3 regions of the Polymorphospora sp. NPDC051019 genome follow, and region 1 is predicted to be linked to each of the others. Evidence: predicted binding sites of a transcription regulator. Region 1 holds the regulator's gene; each other region holds the start of a gene.
The links. Region 1 encodes HrcA, which represses chaperone genes, less so after heat shock. Its sites were predicted from a motif close to GGTTNGCACNCTCNNNNNGAGNGTGCNAACC; they were not measured.
Positions count from the first base shown of each region.

Region 2: the regulator HrcA is predicted to act here: its motif matches at 3,253-3,283, upstream of groES (co-chaperone GroES).
Region 3: the regulator HrcA is predicted to act here: its motif matches at 1,722-1,752, upstream of AB0M79_RS12455 (FmdB family zinc ribbon protein).

Region 1 is NZ_JBFBCH010000003.1:52,490-57,717, forward strand. Features, by position in the region: gene AB0M79_RS07250 (enoyl-CoA hydratase-related protein) at 79-864, opposite strand; gene hemW (radical SAM family heme chaperone HemW) at 882-2,105, shown strand; gene AB0M79_RS07260 (DUF4870 domain-containing protein) at 2,237-2,926, opposite strand; gene hrcA (heat-inducible transcriptional repressor HrcA) at 3,379-4,401, shown strand; gene dnaJ (molecular chaperone DnaJ) at 4,496-5,228, shown strand, end outside.
Region 2 is NZ_JBFBCH010000004.1:445,363-450,590, forward strand. Features, by position in the region: gene AB0M79_RS11230 (ATP-binding cassette domain-containing protein) at 1-17, opposite strand, end outside; gene AB0M79_RS11235 (substrate-binding domain-containing protein) at 138-1,226, opposite strand; gene ybaK (Cys-tRNA(Pro) deacylase) at 1,430-1,909, opposite strand; gene AB0M79_RS11245 (methyltransferase domain-containing protein) at 1,990-3,195, opposite strand; gene groES (co-chaperone GroES) at 3,462-3,776, shown strand; gene groL (chaperonin GroEL) at 3,848-5,228, shown strand, end outside.
Region 3 is NZ_JBFBCH010000005.1:246,889-252,116, reverse strand. Features, by position in the region: gene AB0M79_RS12465 (diguanylate cyclase) at 1-958, opposite strand, end outside; gene AB0M79_RS12460 (5-formyltetrahydrofolate cyclo-ligase) at 1,043-1,672, shown strand; gene AB0M79_RS12455 (FmdB family zinc ribbon protein) at 1,777-2,154, shown strand; gene AB0M79_RS12450 (flagellar biosynthesis protein FlgA) at 2,358-2,891, shown strand; gene AB0M79_RS12445 (hypothetical protein) at 2,976-3,173, opposite strand; gene AB0M79_RS12440 (translation initiation factor 2) at 3,274-3,606, shown strand; gene AB0M79_RS12435 (DUF2231 domain-containing protein) at 3,611-4,093, opposite strand; gene AB0M79_RS12430 (oxygenase MpaB family protein) at 4,200-5,078, shown strand; gene AB0M79_RS12425 (PD-(D/E)XK nuclease family protein) at 5,088-5,228, opposite strand, start outside.

The sequences.
Region 1 (5,228 bases):
GATATACCGCGTCCCGTGAGCGGTATGGCGCTATCCGGGGAGTCCCGCCGGGCGGCCGGGTGGTGCCTCGCAACCCATTCAGGTCAGTGGAAGCCAGGAAGGCGGACGCTTTTCCCGGAAGGCGGCCACCCCCTCGCGCCCCTCTTCGGACAGGAAATAGCCGGTCGACAGTGCGGAAAGTTCCGCAACCTCATTACGGACGGTAGTCGCCTCGCGGCGCCGGAGCAGCTCTTTCGCCCCGGCGAGGGCCCGGGGCGCGCCGCGGACCAGGGCCGCGCAGTACTCGCCGACCACCTCGTCGAGGGTGTCCGCCGGCACCGCCGCGGTCACCAGTCCCACCTCGGCGGCCCGTCGCCCGTCGAAGGTCTCACCGGTCAGGTACAACTCGGCGGCCGCGCGCGGCGCCAGCCGGGGCAGCACGGTCGCCGAGATCACCGCCGGGACCACCCCGATCCGCACCTCGGTGAACGCGAACGTCGCCGTGTCCGCGCAGACCGCGATGTCGGCCGCCGCCACCAGCCCCAGGCCGCCCGCCCGTGCCGCGCCACCGACCCGGGCCACCACCGGCTTCGGGCACTCCCACAACGCCGCCAGCACGTCACCCAGCATTCCGGCCGGGACCGTGCCGCTGGCGTACGCGGCGGCGGTCTCCTTCAGGTCGGCGCCGGAGCAGAAGACCGGGCCGGTGTGCGAGAGCACCACCACCCGGACCGTGTCGTCGGCCACGGCCGCGTCGAGCGCCCGGAGCAGTTCGGTCATCAGCGGTGTGGACAGCGCGTTGCGGTTGGGCGGGCTGTCCAGCGTCAGCATCGTCACCCCGGCCCGGGTGGTGACCCGGACGAGGGCGTCGTCGGCAGTAGGCATGCGGGCACACTAGTCGCATGCCAGGCGAACTTCCCGATGGACAACCCGTGCCCGCCGACGGGTCGCTGCCGCCCGCCGCCCTCGCCGCGGTCGGCCGCCAGGGGTTCGGCGTGTACGTGCACGTCCCCTTCTGCGCCAGCCGGTGCGGCTACTGCGACTTCAACACGTACACGGCGCAGGAACTGGGCGGCGGGGTGCGCCGGGAGACGTACGCCGACAGCGTGCTGGCCGAGCTGGACCTCGCCGCCCGGGTGCTCGGCGACAACCCGCCGCCCCGGGTCGACACCGTCTTCGTCGGCGGCGGCACCCCCACCCTGCTGCCCGCCGACGACCTGGCCCGGATCCTGGAGCGGATCGACGCCACCTGGGGCCTCGCGCCGGACGCCGAGGTCACCACCGAGGCCAACCCGGAGTCGGTGACCCCGGAGTCGCTCAAGACGCTGCGGGCCGCCGGCTACACCCGGATCTCGCTGGGCATGCAGTCGGCCGCCCCCGGCGTGCTCGCGGTGCTCGACCGCCGGCACACCGCCGGCCGGGCCACCGCCGCCGCCGCCGAGGCCCGCGACGCCGGCTTCGACCACGTCAACCTCGACCTGATCTACGGCACACCGGGGGAGAGCGGCGACGACTTCGCCGCGTCGCTGGCGGCCGTGGTGGCCGCCGGGGTCGACCACGTGAGCGCGTACGCGCTGATCGTGGAGGACGGCACCCGGCTGGCCGCCCGGATGGGGCGCGGCGAGCTGCCGTACCCGTCGGACGACGTGGCGGCCGACCGCTACCTGGCCGCCGAGGCCGCCCTCGGCGCGGCCGGGTTCTCCTGGTACGAGGTGTCGAACTGGGCGACGTCGCCGGACGCCCGCTGCCGGCACAACCTGCTCTACTGGACCGGCGGCGACTGGTGGGGGCTCGGACCGGGGGCGCACAGCCACGTCGGCGGGGTGCGCTGGTGGAACGTCAAGCACCCGTCGGCGTACGCGGCCCGGCTGGCCCGCGGTGCCTCGCCCGGTCAGGGACGCGAGATGCTTTCCGGCACCGACCGGCACACCGAGGACGTGATGTTGCGGCTCCGGCTGGCGACCGGCCTGCCGCTGCCGGTGCTCGACGACGCCGGGCGGGTCGCGGCGCGGCGGGCGCTCGCCGACGGGCTGCTGGACGGGGCCGCGTACGACGCCGGCCGGGCGGTGCTGACCCTGCGTGGCCGGCTGCTGGCCGACGCGGTCGTACGCGACCTCCTGCCCTGAGGACGGCCGGCCTCGTCCTGAGGGCAAGGCCGGCACCGAGCGGACGCGGAGGCCGACGGACCCGACTCGACGACGGGCTGGCACGACGACAGGCCCGGCACGCGTGCCGGGCCTGTCGTGGGAGTGCGGGGTTACTTGATCCAGTTCGGCGACATCGGGTACTTGTAGAGCTGCCCCTCGTTGGCCTTCATGCCGCCCAGGATCCCGAAGATGATCTGGATCGCGAAGACGACCACGCTCGGGATGAAGAACAGGCACCAGCTCACGAAGAGCAGCAGGAAGGCGATCCCCGACCAGAGCACCTGGAAGTTGAGCGCGGCCAGCGCGTGCGCGCGCACCGCCGGCGACTGCTGGCCCTTGGCCAGGTATGAGATCAACGGGCCGACGAAGCCCAGCGGGCCGAAGCTGATCAGCGCGCCGACCGCGCCGCCGAAGTGGGCGATCAGCGCCCACGTCTTCTCGTCGCTGTTGGCGTAGCCGGCCGGGGCCGGGCCGCCGCCGTAGTAGCCACCACCCTGGGGCGGGTAGCCACCACCCTGCGGGGGGTAGCCGCCACCCTGGGGCGGGTATCCGCCACCGGGCGGCGGGTAGCCCTGGCCGGGTGGCGGGTAGCCGCCCGCGCCGGAACTGGGCGGCGGGTAGCCGCCCGCGCCGGACGAGGGCGGCGGGTAGCCGCCGGCTCCGGAACCCGGCGGCGGGTAGGCGCCGCCGCCGGAGGCGGGAGCGTCGTACTGCGGGTTGTTCTGCTTCGACAGGTCGGGCGCGCCGTGCTGCTGGCCGCCGGCCGGCGGGAAGCCGGGGGAGGGCGCCTCGCCCGGCACTGAGTAGGACCCGGGCGTCAGAGGAGCCGTGGGGTCCGGCGGAACCGAGCCGGGATTGCCGTCTCCCGGAGGGCGAGGTGGTTCAGTCATGAGGCCACGGTAGGGGGCGGCATCAACCGACGCCACACGACACCCTGGCCACTCCCGGCGGGCCGGGCGCCACTTCTGGACCGGCTCGCCGTTGAGCTGTTGTCACGGCGTGGTGACCCGGTGGCGGACAGGCTGGCCGGCGAACTGGGTTCCGGGGTGGAATTCCGGCCGACTGTCTGGAATACGGCTTTCGTACCTGATATCGATCATCGCCTGGCCAGGGTTGGCGTCGTAGACTGGCACTCATCCCGGTCGAGTGCCAGCATGTCGAGGGTCGGCATGGCGGATGTCATGCGTGCGGCACGGCCCGGCGGTCACCCGCCACGCACCGGGCCGGCACGACCGGGGGCAGGGAGGTGGAGATGGGACTCGACGACCGCAAGCTCGACGTCCTGCGGGCGATTGTCGAGGACTACGTCGCCACGCAGGAGCCGGTCGGCAGCAAGGCGCTGGTCGAGCGGCACCAGCTCGGCGTCTCGCCGGCGACCGTACGCAACGACATGGCGGTGCTGGAGGAAGAGGGCTACATCCGCCAGCCGCACACCAGTGCCGGCCGGGTGCCGACCGACCGGGGCTACCGGCTCTTCGTCGACCGCCTCTCCCGCGTGAAGCCGCTGACCCCGGCCGAGCGGCGGGCCATCGAGCGGTTCCTGGTCGGCGCGGTCGACCTCGACGACGTCGTGCACCGGACCGTACGGCTGCTCGCCCAGCTCACCCGGCAGGTCGCCGTCGTGCAGTACCCGAGCCTGGCCCGTTCGTCGGTCCGCCACCTGGAGCTGGTGCCGATCTCGACCACCCGGCTGATGCTGGTCATGATCGCCGACACCGGCCGGGTCGAGCAGCGGCTGGTCGAGCTGCCCGGTCCGGTGGCCGCCGACGACGTCACCGACCTGCGCCGCCGGGTCAACGAGAAGCTCTGCGGTGAGAAGCTCGCCGACACCCCGCCGCTGGTGCAGGCCCTGGTCGAAGAGGTGCCGCAGACCGTACGTCCGGCGATGACGACGCTGTCGACGGTGCTGCTGGAGACCCTCGTCGAGCGGCACGAGGAGCGCATCGCGCTCGCCGGCACCGCCAACCTGACGCGCGGCGGGCTGCTCGACTTCCAGGGGTCGCTGCGGCCGATCCTCGAGGCGCTTGAAGAGGAGGTCATCCTTCTCAAGCTCATCGGCGAGGTCGAGCCCAGCACCCTGCGGGTCCGGATCGGCGACGAGAACGAGATCGACAACCTGCGGGCCGCCTCCGTGGTCAGCACCGGCTACGGCCCGGGAGCCACCATCGTCGGTGGGCTGGGCGTGCTCGGGCCGACCCGGATGGACTACCCCGGCACCATCGCCACGGTGCGCGCCGTGGCACGCTACGTAGGCGACCTGTTGGCGCAGAACTGAGACCGACGCACGGCGGCGGCGCAGGCTCGGGCGGCGCGGCAGCACCAGCGATCAGGCCGGCAAACGCGAGACCGATATGAGGACACCAGACGCAGTGGCCAAGGACTACTACGGGATTCTCGGCGTCAGCCGGGAAGCCTCTGACGACGAGATCAAGCGGGCCTACCGGAAACTGGCCCGCCAATACCATCCGGACGTCAACCCGGACCCCGAAGCGCACGAGAAGTTCAAGGACATCAACGCGGCGTACGAGGTCCTCTCCGACGACCGGAAGCGGCAGATCGTCGACCTCGGTGGCGACCCGCTCGCCCCGGGCGGAGGCGGGGCCGGCGGTGGCGCCGGGGCCGGCCCGTTCGTGGGCTTCCAGGACATCATGGACGCCTTCTTCGGCGCGGCCGGCGGCACCCGCGGCCCGCGGCCGCGCACCCGGCCGGGTGCCGACGCCATCCTGCGGCTCGAACTCGACCTGGTGGAGACCGCCTTCGGCGTCGAGGCGCCGATCACCGTCGACACCGCCGTGCTCTGCACCACGTGCAGCGGCGCCGGCACGGCCGCCGGCACCCACCTCGCCACCTGCGAGGCGTGCGGCGGCCGGGGCGAGGTGCAGTCGGTGCAGCGGACCTTCCTCGGCCAGGTCGTCTCGGCCCGGCCCTGCACGGCCTGCCAGGGCTACGGCACCGTCATCCCGCACCCGTGCGGCACGTGTGCCGGCGAGGGCCGGGTCCGCACCCGCCGGTCGCTCACCGTCAAGATCCCGGCGGGGGTCGAGGACGGCATGCGGATCCGGCTGGCCCAGCAGGGCGAGGTCGGCCCCGGTGGCGGCACGC
Region 2 (5,228 bases), on a different contig from region 1:
AGGGGTGTCGCGGACACGGATGGTCTCCTTCTGAAGTGTCCGGTCGGGCGGTGTCCGGCAGGCCGCCGCCCGGCACCGGCGGGCGTGGGTACGCCCGTCGGGGCCGCCGGGCGGCGGCCTGACGACCTTGGCGGGGACTAGCTGATGCCGACCTCGGCGCACCGGGCGGCGAACTCGCCGGCGCACAGTTCGGCCTGGGTGACGTAGCCGTCGTCGACGACGTCCTTGACGTTCTCCTTGAAGATCGCCTTCGGGGTGAGCAGCACCGACGGGACGTCCCGGCCGCTCTCCGGGTCCTTGACCGTCGTCTCGACGTTGCTGGTCTCGCCCTTGGCCAGGGCGATGGCCAGTTCGGCGGCGGCGTCCGCCTCCTGCTTGATCGCCTTGTAGACGGTCATGCACTGGTCGCCGGCGAGGATGTTCTGGAGCCCCTGCACGGTGGCGTCCTGGCCGGTGACCGGGACCTTGCCGTTGAGGTTGTTCTTCTTCAGCACCGAGATGACCGCGTTGCCGAGGCCGTCGTTGGCGGCGAGCACGCCGTCGATCTTGCCGCCGGTCGAGGTCAGCATCTGTTCGAAGATCGTGCCGGCCTGGGTGTTGTTCCACTCCGGGACGGACTGGTCCGGGCCCTTGGTGTATTCCTTCGAGTCGTACTTGGGGTCGAGGACCGAGTCGTAGCCGTTCTTGAACAGGGTCGCGTTGTTGTCGGTGGGGGAGCCGTTGAGTTCGGCCACCACCGGGTTCTGGGCGCCCTTGTCGGCGAGGCACTTCACCAGGCCCTCGCCCTGCTGCTTGCCGACCACCTCGTTGTCGAAGCTCACGTAGTACTGCGCGGAGCCGCCCAGGGTCAGCCGGTCGTAGTCGATCGTCGCGACGCCCTGCGACTTGGCCTTGTCCAGCACCGCCTTGCCGGTTCCGGAGTCGAGGTTGACGATCATCAGCACGGTCGCGCCGTTGGTGATCATCTGGTCGGCGATGGTCTGGAAGGCGGCCTTGTCGCCCTGGGCGTTCTGGATGTCGTGCGCGATTCCGGCCGCGTCGAACGCCGCCGCCAGGAACTTGCGGTCCGCGGTCTCCCAGCGGGCCGAGGAGGCGCTGTCCGGCAGGATCACGCCGATCTTCGGCGTCGCGCCGCCGGGGCCGGTGTCTTCGCCGTCGCCGCACGCGGCGACCCCGCCGACGGTCAGCAGGCCCACGGCGGTCAGGGAGAGGATCCCTCTGCGCATTGCACGGGTCCTTTCGGAGGGTGAGCCCCGGACGAGGGGCAGGGTGGGGTTCGGACCGGGGGTGCGAAACCGGTCATAATGTTTTGTTGTGTCCGGCAACGTATTAGGTGCGGCGTGGGTCACACAAGAGTGCCGAGGCGGCGAGTTTGTTGTCGGCGATAACAATTCAGCAACGTCACCGAATTCGGCGGTCGCGGTCCTGGTCAGGCGGTTGCGATGGCGGCGAGGGTCGCGTCGGTCAGGCTGATCAGGTCACCCGGGGCGATCTCGATCTGCAGGCCCCGCCGGCCGCCGGAGACGAACACCGTCGACCACCGCGGCGCCGAGACGTCCAACACGATCGGTAGCCGGGTCCGCTGGCCGAGCGGGGAGATGCCGCCGGTGACGTAGCCGGTCGCGCGCTCGGCGGCCGCCGGCTCGGCCATCGCGCCCCGCTTGCCGCCGGCCGCGGCCGCCAGCGCCTTGAGGTCCAGCGAGCCGGTCACCGGCACCACGCCGACGGTGAGCCGGCCGTCCACAGTGGCCACCAGGGTCTTGAACACCCGCTCCGGCGCCACCCCGAGTGCCGCGGCGGCGGCCAGGCCGTACGACGGCGCGGCCGGATCGACCCGGTAGGGGTGCGCGGTGAACGGCACCTTCCGTCTGGCCAGCAGTGCCGTCGCCGGGGTGCCCTTGCCCGCCATGGTCGCGACCCTACCGCCGCCCCGGCCGGTCGGCAGCGCAACGCCCGAGGGCCGGCTTCACCCCACTGTGGACGGCCGGCTCAGGCGACCGGCCGGCACAGGACGACGGTCGGTGCGCCGGCGACCCGGGTCAGCACGAGGGAGGTCGCCGCCGGGCCGGCGAGGCGCAGGTCACGGCGCAGCCGTTCCGGGTCGAGGGCCGAGCCCCGCTTGAGGATCTCGACCCGCCCGACGCCCCGGTCACGCAGCAGCGCCCGCAGTTTCTTGAGCGAGAAGGGCAGCACGTCGGTGATCTCGAAGCAGCGGCCGTACGGCGTGACCCGGCCCTGGTCGGTGTAGACGTAGGCGATCGACGGGTCGGCGAGCACGCCGTCCACGGTGGCGGCGAACTCGGCCACCAGGTGGGCGCGCACCACGGCGCCGTCCGGGTCGTGGAGGTGGCCGCGCGGGGCACCGACCGGCGCGGCGATGTCGCCCGGCCCGGTGAGTTCGGTCACGGCGGGAACCGGGGACGCGCCGGCCGGTGCGGTGCGCAGCAGGGTGGCCCGGCGCGGCGTCGCCGCGAGCGGTCCACACCAGAACGCCGCCTCGACCACCTCACGATCGACGCTGACCCACTCGGCCTCGGCGCCCTCGGGTACGAGCGCGTGGTCGACGCCGGGGGCGACCTTGACCACGGTTGCCGGGACCCGGCGGGTCAGTTCGGCGACGAAGTCCCACGGCGGGGAGTAGGCGGTCGGGTCGAAGACCCGCCGGCCGGTGCCGGAGCGGCGGGCCGGGTCGCAGAACACGGCGTCGACGGTCGACACGTCGAACCGGGTGGCGTCGCCGCACGTGACGGTGAACCGGTCGGCCACGCCGGCGGCCACCGCGTTCGCGGCGGCCATCGCCGCGGTCAGCGGGTCGGCCTCGACGCCGTACACCCGGATGCCGGCCCGGGCGGCGGCGATCGCGTCGGCGCCGAGGCCGCACCCGAGGTCGGCCAGGGTCCGTACGCCGGCGGCGGCCAGCCGCGCGGCCCGCCGGTCGGCGACCACGGCGCGGGTGGCCTGCTCCAGGCCGGCCCGGGTGAAGAACATCCCGGCGGCGACCGGGCCGAACTTGGTGGCGGCCCGCCGCCGCAGGTCGGTCTGGGTGAGCGCGGCGGCGGCGAGGTCGGCGGGTACGCCCCGGGTCCGCAGCGCGGCGGCGGCGGCCAGCGGGTCGCCGCCGGGCAGTCCGGCGGCCGCGGCGAGCGCGGTCTCCCCGGCCGGGGTACGCAGGGCGTCGAGCACGGCGAGTTCCACCGGCCCATTGTGTCGGGCCGGTCGGCGCCGGTGCCGGCTACGTCATCCGGCGGGTCGGGTTGGCACTCTCCTTGACGGAGTGCTAGCGGCGGCCTAATCTGCGATTAGCACTCTCGACAAGAGTGTGCCAGCGATCCGGCCCCGGCCGGTGGCTGGACAACGCCAGGCGGACCGGCACCCGCGACGACGGACCGCCCGGTGGCATGAGGCAGATTGACGCCGGTTGGGCGATCGACCGGCTACGAAACCAGATACCCCAGGAGGGTATGCCCGTGACTACCGCGACCAAGGTTGCGATCAAGCCGCTCGAGGACCGGATCCTGGTCCAGGCGAACGAGGCTGAGACCACCACCGCTTCCGGCCTCGTGATCCCCGACACCGCCAAGGAAAAGCCGCAGGAGGGCACCGTCCTCGCCGTCGGCCCCGGCCGCATCGACGAGAAGGGCAACCGGATCCCGGTTGACGTCCAGGTCGGTGACACCGTCGTCTACTCGAAGTACGGCGGCACCGAGATCAAGTACGCCGGCGAGGAGTACCTGGTGCTCTCCGCCCGCGACGTCCTCGCGGTCATCGAGAAGTAACCAACTGATCCGTGACGCAGCCCCGGACCGGCTCGCCGGGCCGGGGCTGCGTCGCTTCGAGAGGAACATAGATGGCGAAGATCCTGAGCTTCTCGGACGACGCCCGACACCTGCTCGAACACGGTGTCAACACCCTCGCGGACACGGTCCGGGTCACCCTCGGTCCGCGCGGGCGCAACGTCGTCCTGGACAAGAAATTCGGCGCTCCCACGATCACCAACGACGGTGTCACCATCGCCAAGGAGATCGAGCTCACCAACCCGTACGAGAACCTCGGCGCGCAGCTCGTCAAGGAGGTGGCGACGAAGACCAACGACGTCGCCGGTGACGGGACCACCACCGCGACCGTGCTCGCCCAGGCGATGGTGCGCGAGGGCCTGCGCAACGTGGCGGCCGGCGCCAACCCCTCCGGCCTCAAGCGGGGCATCGAGGCCGCGGTCGAGAAGATCTCCGCGGCGCTGCTCGAGAAGGCCGTCGAGGTCGACAGCCGGGCCGCGATCGCCCACGTGGCGACCATCTCGGCGCAGGACGCCACGATCGGTGACCTGATCGCCGAGGCGATGGAGAAGGTCGGCCGCGACGGTGTCATCACCGTCGAGGAAGGCTCCACCCTGGCCACCGAGCTGGAGGTCACCGAGGGCCTGCAGTTCGACAAGGGCTTCATCTCTCCGCACTTCGTCACCGACTCCGAGGCGCAGGAGGCGGTGCTCGACGACCCGTACATCCTGATCACCACGCAGAAGATCTCCGCGATCGAGGAGCTGCTGCCGCTGCTGGAGAAGGTCCTCCAGACCAGCAAGCCGCTGCTGATCATCGCCGAGGACGTCGACGGCCAGGCGCTGTCGACCCTGGTGGTCAACTCGATCCGCAAGACCGTCAAGGTCACCGCGGTGAAGGCACCCGGGTTCGGCGACCGCCGCAAGGCGATGCTCCAGGACATGGCGATCCTCACCGGTGCCGAACTGGTCGCGCCCGAGCTCGGCTACAAGCTCGACGCGGTCGGCCTGGAGTCGCTGGGCACCGCCCGGCGGGTCGTGGTCGACAAGGACAACACCACCGTCGTCGACGGTGGCGGACGGCCGAACGAGGTCGCCGACCGGGTCGCCCAGATCCGCAAGGAGATCGAGGCCTCCGACTCCGACTGGGACAAGGAGAAGCTGTCCGAGCGGCTGGCGAAGCTGTCCGGCGGCATCGCGGTCATCAAGGCCGGCGCGGCCACCGAGGTCGAGATGAAGGAGCGCAAGCACCGCATCGAAGACGCGATCGCCGCCACCCGCGCCGCCGTCGAGGAGGGCACCGTACCCGGTGGTGGCGCCGCGCTGGCGCAGATCACCTCGGTGCTCGACGGCGACCTCGGCCTCACCGGCGACGAGAAGGTCGGTGTCAGCATCGTCCGCAAGGCGCTGGTCGAGCCGCTGCGCTGGATCGCCCAGAACGCCGGCTTCGACGGCT
Region 3 (5,228 bases), on a different contig from region 1:
GGCTGGCGGTCAGGGCCTGGACGTACGACTGCGTCTCGCGGGTCATCCGGTTGAACGTGGTGGCCAGCCGGCCCACCTCGTCGTGCCCGTGCACCGGCACCCGGGCGGCGAGGTCGCCGTCGGCGACCCGGTCGGCGGCGCGGGCCAGTTCGGCGAGCGGCCGGGTGGTCGAGCGGGCCAGCCACCAGGCGGCGACGACGGCGGCGAACCCGGCGGCCAGGACCGCGCCGATCAGCACCACGTAGAGGCCCTGCGGCTGCCCCCGGGGCACGGAGAGCGCCAGCGGCAGCGGCTGGCCCGGTGACGGGTTGATCCGGCGGACGTACCGGCCGGTGCCGGTCTCGGCGATGGCGTCGCCCTCGGCGCGTGCCGCCGCGTCGAGGACCGCGTCGACGCCGGTCGCCGGCTCGGTGGTGTGCCGTACGGTCGGGGCCGCGACGCCCGGCAGGAGGGTGACGCCGGTGCCGGTCGCGGCGGCCAGCCGGGAGAGGAAGGCGTGGTCGAGGACCTGGGTGACGACCACCTCGCCGATCAGGGCGCCGCTCTCGGCGCGCATCTCGACGCGTACGGCGATCGCCTCGTAGTCGGCGTCCGGGGCGGTCTGCGCGGCGCAGTCGGCCCACGGCTGGGGTGGGTTGCCGGCGGTGGCGAAGGCGGCGCGGCCGTCGGCGTCGCTGATCAGGACCGCCGAGACCAGCCCGCGGGCGACCAGTTGGCTCGCGGTGCCGGCCCGGCGGGCCGGGTCGGCGGGTACGGCCACCGCGTCGGCCGCGGCGTGCATCTGCTGGCAGAGGGCGCTGACCGAGGTGCGTACGGTGGCGGCGGCGGTGTCCAGCCGGTCGACGGTACGTTCGTAGCTCACCGCGGCGACGGTCGTACCGACGAAGACGGCGCCGAGCAGCACGGGACCGAGGACGACCGCGAGGAAGGCGGTCGTCAACCGTCCACGCAGCGTCACTCTTCCCCCCGGAGGTTCCGCACCCGTTGGTGCGATGCTGACACAGACGGACCTTTCAGTTACGGCCTGTTGCAGGAGCGGTCGATGTCGGATTTGTCGAATGGAGCGAACGCGGCGCGCCGCCACAAGACGGACATCCGTATCAACGTCCTGGCCCGCCGTCGGTCACTGCCGGCGGCGCTCCGATCGGCCGCCGCCGGCCGCGTGCAGGCTGGCCTGGCCGACCTGGTACGGCGGCATCGGCCACGGACGGTGACCGCCTACGTGCCGGTCGGTTCCGAGCCCGGCGGACCCGACCTGCCGGAAGCCCTGCTGGCGATGCTCGCCGCCGGTGGCGCGCCGGGGTCGAGGCTGCTGCTGCCGGTGCTGTGCCCGGATCTCGACCTCGACTGGGCGGAGTACGCCGGTTCGGAGCCGCTGGTGGCCGCCGGGCGCGGATTGCGCGAGCCGGCCGGGCCGCGCCTCGGGCCGGCCGCCGTCGGCGCCGCGGACCTGGTGGTGGTGCCGGCGGTGGCGGTGGACCGGCGGGGGCTCCGGCTGGGCCGCGGCGGCGGCTCGTACGACCGCGCGCTCGCCCGCGTCGCCCCGGCGACCCTGACCGTGGCGCTGCTGCACGACGGCGAACTGCTGGACGCCGTACCGGCCGAGGAGCACGACCGTCCGGTCCACGCGGTGATCACTCCCAGCGGCGTACGGCGGCTCCCGGCCGGCTGAGTGTCGCGCCCCACACTCCCGCTGGACGAATCCGGTGCGGATAGCGCACCATTGGCACTCGAACGCGTCGAGTGCCAACCGATGATCATGATCCGGAGGAGACAGTGCCCACGTACCAGTACGCCTGCACCGCGTGCGGCCACCAGCTCGAGGCGGTGCAGTCGTTCGCCGACGAGCCGCTGACCGAGTGCCCGGCCTGTGAGGGGCGGCTGCGCAAGCTCTTCAACTCGGTGGGCATCGTCTTCAAGGGTTCCGGGTTCTACCGCACCGACTCCCGGTCCGGCTCGTCGGAGTCGGCCACCAGCGGCAAGCCGGCCAAGGCGGAGTCGTCCGGTTCCTCGGGCTCCGGGTCGAACGGCTCCGGCGGCAAGGACTCGGCCGGCTCCGGGTCGAAGGAGAAGCCGGCGTCGAGCGGCACCGCCTCCAGCGGCTCCAGCTCCTCTTCCGGCGGCTCGTCGTCGGCCGGCAAGGCCGCCACGTAGCGGCTCGGCCGAAGCGGCACCCGCCGGCTCGGGCATAACAGATCGACCCGGCCGACGGGGGTTGTCCACAGGAAGCCCCGTCGTCCACAGGCGGACGGCTCGGTCCAACGGGACCGGGCCGTCGGCGTCTAGCGTCCCTGCCGACCGGCGGCCCACGGTCCCCCACCGCCAGCCGTCGAAGCCGGTCGGAGGGAGGCACCCCGATGTTCCGTCGCACCCGGTCCGGCGACGCCGACGGCGCGCTCACACCGGTCCGCTGGCCAGGCCGGCCCCGTCCGGCCAGCGTGCTGCGGGCCGCCCTGGTCGCCGTCCTGCTGGCGCTGGCCGCCGCGGTGTTGACCGCGCGGGCCGACCCCGACCGCACGGCCGCCTGCGGCCCCCCGATCGCGGCAGACCCGACCGGACCACCATCCGGCGGGTCTTTCCCCGCCCCGGACGCCCCACCGGGCCGGCTCGCGGTGCCCGCCGGATCGGTCGGGGTACCGGTACGGCCCGCCGAACCCGCCGCTCTCGCCGTCGTACGCCCCGGCAGCCGGATCGACCTGCTGGCGCTACCGGCCGGCGCCGGGGCACAGCCGGCGCCGGAACCGCTCCGGCTGGCCACCGGGGCGCTCGTGCTCGACGTCGTGGCGGTCGACGGCGCCACCGCCCTCTACCTGGCGCTCACTCCGGACCAGGCGAACCGCACGCTCGGTATGCCCGAGACGACCCGCTTCGGGGTCGTCGTGCCACCCTGATCGACCGGATCCGGCCCGGCTCAGTCCCGATATCGACCGGCCCCTGGCCGACTCAGTCCCGATATCGACCGGCCCCTGGCCGGCTCAGTCCCAGTAGTGCGGCGGGCGCTCGGCCAGCAGCCGGTCGTCGTTCGATCCGGGCCGCTCGCCCCAGCCCCGGTCGGTGTCGTCCGCGGTCTGCTCCGGCAACACCACCAGCTCGTCCTCGCCGAACTCGACCGTCCGGTCGTCGGCGTCGATCCGTACCCGCGCCGGCTCGGTCGCCGCCGCCCCGTCCGCCATACGTGCCGATCTGTCCACGGCAGAAAGCGTACCCAGCCACGGGCCGGCACACCGAACGTCAGCGGGTCCCGACGGCGACCGGTTGGTAGCGTCAGTCGGCGTGACGACGCCCAGCGGTGACCCGACCGACCACGAGTACTGGCGCCGCCCCGCCGACCTCGAACCGGGCCAGCCGGCCCCACGGCCCGCCGCGCCGGCCGCCCCCGGGACGCCCGGCTACCAGGGGCCGCCGCCGACCACCCCGGCCACGACCGGCTGGCGGCCACCCACCGTCGTCAACCCGATGGCACCACGCCAGCTCCCGTCGCAGGACCAGGATTCGATCGACGCCGACGAGCGCGGCGCCCGCACGCTCACCTACGGCATCGCGATGGTCGGCGGCGCCGTACTGGTCATCGTCATCTGTCTGCTCTGCTCACGGGTGCTGTTCTGAGCCGTCAGACGACGCCGCTCCAGACCGCCTGCGCACCGGTCTCCCCGGTCAGGTAGACGTAGATCATCGTCACCACACCGAAGATCGTGACCAGCACCGCGAGCACGGTGGGCACCCATGCCGGCACGTGGGGCCCACGCTCGCCGCGGGTGGTGAGGAACACCAGCGCCCCGATCGCGATCGCCAGCGCCAGCGAGAACCAGAAGGTCAGGTCGCCGTACGCCTGGTGCTCGTTGACCTTGTCGAGGATCTCCTGGCCGTAGCCCGCCGTGATCAGGCGTTCCTCCAGCGCCTCGCCGGAGATCTTCGAGAACAGCGCCGACACCGGTGCGGCCACGGCCAGCAGCACGGCCGCCCAACCGATGCGGGTGCGTGCCCTCGGCACGAACCCGTAGACGATCCCGACGACGGCCAGCAGCGGCACGAAGACCACGGCCGCGTGCACGAGCAACGGGTGGGCCGGCAGGCCCATGAACTCATCGAACACGGACGCCTCCTGGGGGGCGGATACGACGTGACCCTTCGACGTTCTACACGATGCGACGGGGTCCGACGGTTCACCGCGTCGGCGCGGCCGTGGCAGTCTTGGTCGCATGGCTGCCACCGATCCCAGCGACGACGACCTCGGCCTGTTCGGTCCGGGTTCGGTGACCTGGCGGGTACACCAGGAGCCGGTGCTGCTCGTCGCCGGGCTGCGTTCGCTCTACCTCCAGGCGCTGCACCCCCGGGCGGTGGCCGGGGTCGCCCAGAACTCGAGTTACCAGAGCGACCCCTGGGGGCGGCTGGTCCGCACCGCCACCTACGTCGCCACCGTCGTCTACGGCAGCAGCACGCAGGCGCGGGACGCCGGCCGGCGGCTGCGCGGCCTGCACGCCCGGATGCGGGCGGTCGACCCGGCCACCGGGGAGACCTTCCGGATCGACGAACCCGACCTGCTGCGCTGGGTGCACGTGACCGAGGTCGAGTCGTTCGTGACCACGGCACGCCGGGCCGGTGCCGCGCTGACCGACGACGACGTCGACGCCTACTACACCGAACAGCTGCTCGCCGCCGAACTCGTCGGCCTCGACCCGGCGACCGTGCCCGGCACCGCCGCACAGGTCGCCGACTACTACCGGCAGGTACGCCCCGAACTGCGCCTGACCAGGGACAGTGCCGAGACGATGGTGTTCCTCACCGCCCCGCCGATGCCGCCGCTGCCGTGGAAGATGGGTCTGCCGCTGCGGTTGGCGGTCGAGCTGGGGCCGCCCCGGTGGGCATACCTCGGGCTCGCCGGGACCGCGATCGGGCTGCTTCCCGCGTGGGCCCGCCGGCTGTACGGCGGGCTCGGCCTGCCGACCACCGACCTGTCGGCCGACCTTTCGGTGCGCGGCCTGCGGCTGGCGCTGAGCGCGATCCCGCGCCGTTACGTCGAGGGTCCGATCTACCAGGCCGCGATGGCCCGGGCCGCCCGGCTCGGGGCGGCCGCCTGAGGCACCCGGTCAGGCGTCGGGGGTCAGCAGGCGCTCGACGGCGGCCCACTGCTCCTTGACCGGTGCGTCGGCGCCGGCCGGGCAGTGCCGGCGGTAGTCGCACCAGGTGCACAACGTGCCCGGGTTGGTGGGGAACGCCTCGTCGGCGTC